Regions from separate parts of the Polaromonas sp. P1_E3 genome, predicted to be linked through region 3. Evidence: predicted binding sites of a transcription regulator. Region 3 holds the regulator's gene; each other region holds the start of a gene.
The links. The regulator sigma-54, encoded in region 3, starts transcription at its own class of promoters, with help from an activator protein. The targets are predictions, from matches to a motif close to TGGCANGNAANCTGCTTT.
Positions count from the first base shown of each region.

Region 1: a site for sigma-54 is predicted at 1,397-1,414, ahead of AC1D0Z_RS00370 (ammonium transporter). Genes of this name have one in related genera too.
Region 2: a site for sigma-54 is predicted at 1,202-1,219, ahead of AC1D0Z_RS07945 (transglutaminase family protein). Genes of this name have one in related genera too.

Region 1 covers NZ_JBFUBD010000001.1:75,553-77,820, reverse strand. Annotated here, with positions in the region: gene AC1D0Z_RS00370 (ammonium transporter) at 1-1,350, opposite strand, end outside; gene AC1D0Z_RS00365 (sulfite exporter TauE/SafE family protein) at 1,830-2,268, shown strand, end outside.
Region 2 covers NZ_JBFUBD010000039.1:5,211-7,478, reverse strand. Annotated here, with positions in the region: gene AC1D0Z_RS07945 (transglutaminase family protein) at 1-1,074, opposite strand, end outside; gene AC1D0Z_RS07940 (DNA internalization-related competence protein ComEC/Rec2) at 1,374-2,268, shown strand, end outside.
Region 3 covers NZ_JBFUBD010000003.1:79,152-81,419, forward strand. Annotated here, with positions in the region: gene lptB (LPS export ABC transporter ATP-binding protein) at 1-167, shown strand, start outside; gene AC1D0Z_RS01485 (RNA polymerase factor sigma-54) at 304-1,839, shown strand; gene AC1D0Z_RS01490 (THUMP domain-containing class I SAM-dependent RNA methyltransferase) at 1,881-2,268, shown strand, end outside.

The DNA of each region.
Region 1 (2,268 bases), on a different contig from region 3:
GGTCATCACGTTGCCTTCGACGCCGGAGATGGCCTTGCTGGCAAAAACACCGGTCAGCAGCGAACCCACAATGCCGCCGACGCCGTGCACGCCGAAGACGTCCAGCGAATCGTCGGCGTTGAGCAGGCGCTTGAGGCCCGTGGCACCCCAATAGCAGGCCACACCAGCCACCAGGCCAAAGACCAGCGCGGCGCGCGGCGAGACAAAGCCCGCAGCCGGCGTGATGGCGACCAGCCCGGCCACCAGGCCCGAGCAAAGGCCCAGCAACGAGGGACGCCCGCGAACCAGCCACTCGGCCGCCATCCATGAGAGCGCGCCCGCGGCGGCCGCGATGTGCGTGACGGCCATCGCCAGCCCGGCGCGGCCGTCGGACGCCACGGCGGAGCCGGCGTTAAAGCCAAACCAGCCGACCCACAGCATGCCCGCACCGGCCATGGTCAGGCCAAGGTTGAAAGGCGTGAAGGGCTCGCGGCCATATCCGTGGCGCGGCCCGAGCACATAGGCACAGACCAGCCCGGCAATGCCGGCATTGATGTGCACGACCGAGCCGCCGGCGAAGTCCAGTGCGCCCATGCGCGCCAGCCAGCCGTTGGGCTCCCAGACCCAGTGGGCGATGGGCGCGTAGACGACAACGGTCCACAAGGACATGAATACCAGCATCGCGGAAAACCGCATGCGTTCCACAAACGAGCCGACCACCAGAGCGGCCGTGATGATGGCGAAGGTCAGCTGGAACATCGCATACACCGACTCGGGAATGTTGGGGGCGATATGGCTCACCGCCACCTTTTGCGCATCCTTCACATAGTCCAGCCCAGCAAACCAGAGGCGCTCGGGCCCGCCCACGTAGTGGCCGAGCGCACCTTTGCCGGGCGTGAAGGCAATGGAGTAGCCCACCGCAAACCAGAGCAGGCTGACGACAGCACAAATGGCGACGACGCACGACATGACGTTCAGCACGCTCTTCCTGCGCACCATGCCGCCATAAAAGAGTGCAATGCCGGGCAAGGTCATGAGCAGCACCAGGGCGGTGGATGTCATCATCCAGGCGGTGTCTGCGCCATTGAGGGTCTCTGCGCCGACCAGCCCCGGCTGGGTCAGCGGTGCGGGTGCGGGCGTCGAAGCAGGCACAAGAGGAAGCGCAACCGCAGGCGCGGAGGCAGCCACAGGAACAGGAGGGGGTGCGGGAACTGCAGCTGGCGGGACAGATGCGGCGTCCGGGGCGCTGGCAATCACGGCGGGCGGCGTGGCCGTAGGAGACACGGTGGCAGGTGCCGTGGTCTGCGACACGGCCTGCTGGCTTGCCAGGCCCGCGCATAAAAACATACCCAACGCCAGAAATCTGTTCATCCGCATACGGTGCCCGCCTGTTCAGTCAGCCAACAATTGGTAACAACAGGCATAAGTCATGCCAATACCACAGTAGCGCCTGTGATCAAAAATATGTACGGCAAAAGTGCTCAGGCGGGTGGATGTGGGCCCCAAAAACACCCGCAAAATCCGGTGACAGCCCAAAGTCCGGGGCCGGGAAACCCCCAATGCACTGTGACAGTGCGCCAGCTATATTGGATGACTTGCTGACGAGCCTAGCTGCTCGCAACGCGAGGAGCCGAGGAGACACGAGAGAGTCATTAAGAAGTAAACACGCAAAGCGGCATTCCACAAGAGATGCAGCTCTGCAAAAAGCGCCGGCAACCCCGGCGCTTTTTTTTGCCTCCACGCTGATGGGGTTTCCCATTCAAATCTCCTGAAATGCTTGCCCGGCGCGCGCACGCAGCTATTAATTTCATAGCAATTAGCCCATTCAGTGCGATGAGACAATCCGGGCCATGGAATTATTCATCGTCTCGTTGGCCTCCCTGCTCGCCGGTTTTGTGGACTCTATCGTCGGGGGCGGCGGGCTGATTCTGGTGCCGGCCCTGTTTGCGGTTTTTCCCACCACGCATCCGGCCACCCTGTTTGGGGTGAACAAGGGGGCCTCGGTCTGGGGCACGGCAGTGGCCACGGCCCAATATGCCCGCCGCGTGGAGCTTCGCTGGGCGGCGCTGTTGCCGGCAGCGGCCGCCGGGTTTGCCGGCTCGCTGGCGGGCGCCTGGCTGGTCACCGTCATCTCCCCGGGATTTTTGCGCAAGGCCCTGCCCTTTGTGCTGCTGGCCGTGCTGTTCTATACGCTGGCCAGGAAGGAGCTGGGCCGCCACCACACGCCCCGCTTCACCGGCCATGCCGAGACTGCGGCGACCTGCTGCATCGGTCTGGTGCTGGGGTTTT
Region 2 (2,268 bases), on a different contig from region 3:
ATAGCCGCGTTTGGTCGGGCCCAGCGCGTCGATGTTCCACTCGGCCGCGTCGCGGTCGGTGGTGGCCACAAAGGTCGGCTCGCCGCCCATGGTGAGGCGCACGTCGCCGGCCGCCAGGTCCTGGTCGACTTTTTCGCCGAGTGCCAGCACCTCCTGCCATTGCTCCTCGGTATAGGGTTTGGTCACGCGTGGTGACTCGTAAATGCGCTGCACCGCCATGTGGTGCTCAAACTCGACTTCGGATTTATCGACGCCGCCTTCGACCGGGGCTGCGCTCGACGGTTCAGGCGTGCAGGCCAGCGGAATGTGACCCTCACCCGCCATCAGGCCGGAGGTTGGATCCAGCCCCACCCAGCCGGCGCCTGGCAGAAAGACTTCGCACCATGCGTGCAGGTCGGTGAAGTCGGCTTCGGCGCCACTGGGCCCATCGATGGACTTGACGTCGGCTTTCAGCTGTATCAGGTAACCAGAGACAAAGCGCGCGGCCAGGCCCATGTGCCGCAGCAGTTGCACCAGCAGCCAGCCGGTGTCGCGGCAGGAGCCGCAAGCCAGGCGCAGGGTTTCTTCGGGCGTCTGCACACCGGGCTCCATGCGGATGGAGTACTTGATGTCCGACTGCAGGCCCTGGTTCAGGCCCACCAGGAAGTCGATGGTGCGTTTGGGCGTGCGGTCGATTTTGTCGAGGTAGCGTTTCAGCAGCGGCGTCACCGGCTGGGTGGCCAGGTAGGGCGCCAGTTCGCGCGCCTGCAATGCGTTGTAGGTAAACGGGAATTCCTCGGCAGCGGGCTCCAGGAAGAAGTCAAACGGGTTGAACACCGCCATTTCCACGACCAGGTCCACTGTGACCTTGAACTCGCGCGTCGGCTCGGGAAACACCAGCCGGGCCTGGTAATTGGCAAACGGGTCCTGCTGCCAGTTGATGAAGTGGCCGGCGGGCTCAACCCTGAGGGAATACGACAGTACCTGTGTGCGGCTGTGCGGCGCAGGCCGCAGGCGGACGACCTGGGGGCCGAGTTTGACCAGACGGTCATATTTGTAATGGGTGATGTGGCTCAGGGCGACGTGGATGGACAAGGCAGCCTCGCTTTTAAAGGAACGGGCGTGTAACCACACCCTCGGAAAATACGCTCAACAGACCGCCACATCTTGCGGTCTCAGGAACGCCGTGTAAACAGCTTACCCGGATTTGACGGCATTTCTGAAAGCAAGAGCTGCGCCACGTGATCTCTTTTTACTCTCCGATGTCTTCCCCCGATACCTCTCATCTCTGGGGGTGTGGGTACGCTGTTTACCGTTGCTGCCTGCTGGCTGCCCCGCTTTCCCGTTAAGCTCAAAGCGGTGAGCGCATAAAAACAAGTCAAAGGGAGGCAGGTTTGAATCGACCTGTATCAGCCGGAGTGCGGCCGCATGCGGCAAGCCCGGGGCCGGTGTTTGCCGGTTTTATCGCAGGTGTTGCCCTGCAGTTGCAGCAGTCCGCGTTGTGGCCGCAGCAGGGTTACGCCGCCCTGGCGCTGCTGGCCGGCACCCTGGCTGGCCTGTACCTGGGCTTTGGCAGGCTGCGCCTTCCTTCGTGGGGCAGGGTGGTTTCGGCATTTGCCCTCGCAGTCTTGCTCGGTATGGGCGTGACAGGCTGGCGGGCCGGCGTATTCCTGTCTGCGGCGCTCAACCCCGCGCTGGAGGGCCGCGATATCGAGGTCACAGGCCAGGTGGTGGCCATGCCGCAACCGGGGGAAGACGGCGTGCGCTTTCGCTTGGCTGTGGAATCTGCCCGGCTCAATGGCAGCGCCGTCGCCTTGCCGTCGCACATCATGCTGGGCTGGTATTCGGGCTTTGCCGGTCGCGAACCCGCCGTGCCGGCGCAGGACGCCGACCCGTTCGAGGTAGCGCTGGCCCTGCAGCGTCAACCGCAAGCCCTGCGCGCCGGCGAACGCTGGCAAATGACGGTTCGGCTCAAGGCGCCGCACGGCAACAGCAACCCTTTTGGTTTTGACTACGAACTCTGGCTGTGGGAGCAGGGCATACAGGCCACCGGCTATGTGCGAACCGGGCCGCGGGACACACCGCCGGCCAAACTCTCCAGCAGCTGGCAACACCCCATAGAGCAGGCCCGGCAAGCCGTACGCGAAGCGATTTTCCAGCGCATCGAAAACCGTCAGCTTGCCGGTGTGATTGCCGCGCTGGTGGTCGGCGACCAGGCCGCCATTGAGCGCGCCGACTGGGATGTGTTCCGTGCCACGGGCGTAGCCCACCTGATGAGTATTTCGGGCC
Region 3 (2,268 bases):
GAATCGGCGTACTGATCACCGACCACAACGTGCGTGAAACGCTGGGCATTTGCGACCACGCCTACATCATCAGCGACGGCCACGTGCTGGCCCAGGGCACGCCGTCCGAGATTGTGAACAACGCCGATGTGCGCCGTGTCTATCTCGGCGAACATTTCAAGATGTAGAGATGGGCTCCCCCCTGTTGTCGCTCACTTCATGTAGCTCCCTCCCCCCTCGAGGGGGCGGCGCCTGCGGCCCGGCTAAGCCGGTTCCGCGGCCCCTGCTTGAACTCTTTCAGCTCTGTCGTCAGAAATCTTTGAGATGAAGCAAGGGCTGTCACTCCGCGTCTCGCAGCATCTTGCGCTGACGCCCCAGCTGCAGCAGTCGATCCGGCTGTTGCAGCTGTCGACGCTTGAACTGAGCCAGGAGGTCGAGCAGATGCTCGACGAGAACCCGTTTCTGGAAGTGTCGGAAGAGACGGCTGTACGCGAAGAGTTTGGACTGGAACACATCAACACCCCGGTGAGCCAGGACAGCCGCGAGTTTGAATCTGCTACGGATTCAATAGCTGGCGGCGCGGATGAGACAAGCGCTGCAGCCCCGAATGATGCAGAAGTCAGTGCCGAGCCCAAGCTGGAGGAAAGCTGGGAAGGCGATGGCACCGTGGAAACCACTCCCGATGACAGCGAATGGGGCAGTGACGCACCGGCACGCAAAAACAACAATGAAGAGAGCGACGCCGAGGCTTCCGACCTGACCGGCAGCCATGAGTCGCTGCAGGACCACCTGCACCGCCAGTCGCTGAGCCTGCGCCTGTCGGAAGAAGACCGCGCCGCGCTGCATTTCCTTATTGAATCGCTCAACGACGACGGCTACCTTGAAGACAGCCTGGCGTCTCTGGCAGCCGGGCTTGCAAAAGATGACATGGAGCAGGCAGAAGAGCTGGAGCAGCGTTTTGCCATGGCGCTCAAGCTGCTGCACCACATGGAGCCGGCCGGTGTCGGTGCGCGCAACCTGGCCGAATGCCTGTGCCTGCAACTGCTCGATTGCAAGGACTGTGAAGAGACCCGCGCCGCCATTGCCATGTGCAAGCAGCCGATGGAGTTGCTGGCCAAGCGCGACGTGAAGCGCCTGTCGCACCTGTGCGGGTTCCCCGAGGCCGCCATCAAGGGCGCGATTGCCGTCATAGGCCGGCTCGATCCCAAGCCCGGGCGCCGCTTTGTGAATGTGGAGCGCAACCTGATCGTGCCCGACGTCATCGTTGTCAAATCAGGCCGGGGCTTCAAGGTCTCGCTCAACGGCGATGTGATGCCGCGCCTGCGTGTTCATGATATTTACGCCAACGCCCTCAAGCAGCACAAGGGCCAGGGCGGCCAGGCGCTGCAGCAGCGCCTGCAGGAGGCACGCTGGTTCATCAAGAACATCCAGCAGCGCTTTGACACCATCCTGCGCGTGAGCAGCGCGATCGTGGAGCGGCAGAAAAACTTCTTCACCCACGGCGAGCTCGCCATGCGCCCGCTGGTGCTGCGCGAGATCGCCGACGAGCTGGGGCTGCACGAATCGACCATCTCTCGTGTGACCACGGCCAAGTACATGGGCACGCCTTTTGGCACCTTCGAACTCAAGTATTTTTTCGGCTCCGCGCTCGGCACCGAAACCGGCGGCAATGCTTCCAGCACGGCGGTACGCGCGCTTATCAAACAATTCGTTTCATCCGAAAGCCTCAAGAAGCCGCTCAGCGACAATCAGATTTCCGAAATGCTCAAGGAGCAGGGCATTGAATGCGCGCGCCGCACCGTGGCCAAATACCGCGAAGCGCTTCGCATCGCGCCCGCCAACCTGCGCAAATCACTCTAGCCGCCCAATCAGGCCGCGCTGCCCGCCCCTCAAAGCCAGTCATGAATCAACTCCAATTGTTTTTACCGTGCGCCGCAGGCGTTGAAACCCTGCTGGCCACCGAGGTCAAACGTATCACCGGGATCGACGGCAAAGCCTGGCGCGCCGGCGTACAGCTGCAGGCGTCGTGGCGCGACGCACTGCAGCTCAACCTGCACAGCCGCCTGGCCCAGCGCGTGCTGATCGAGTTGCAGCACAACCAGTACCGCAGCGAACAAGACCTCTACAACGCCGCTGCCAACGTGGCCTGGGAAATCTGGTTCACGCCCAAACAAACCTTCAAGGTCGAGATCACCGCCCAGCACAGCCCGCTGCAAAGCCTGAACTTCGCGGCACTCAAAATCAAGGATGCGATCGCCGACCGCTTTCGCGCCAAGTTCGACGATGTGC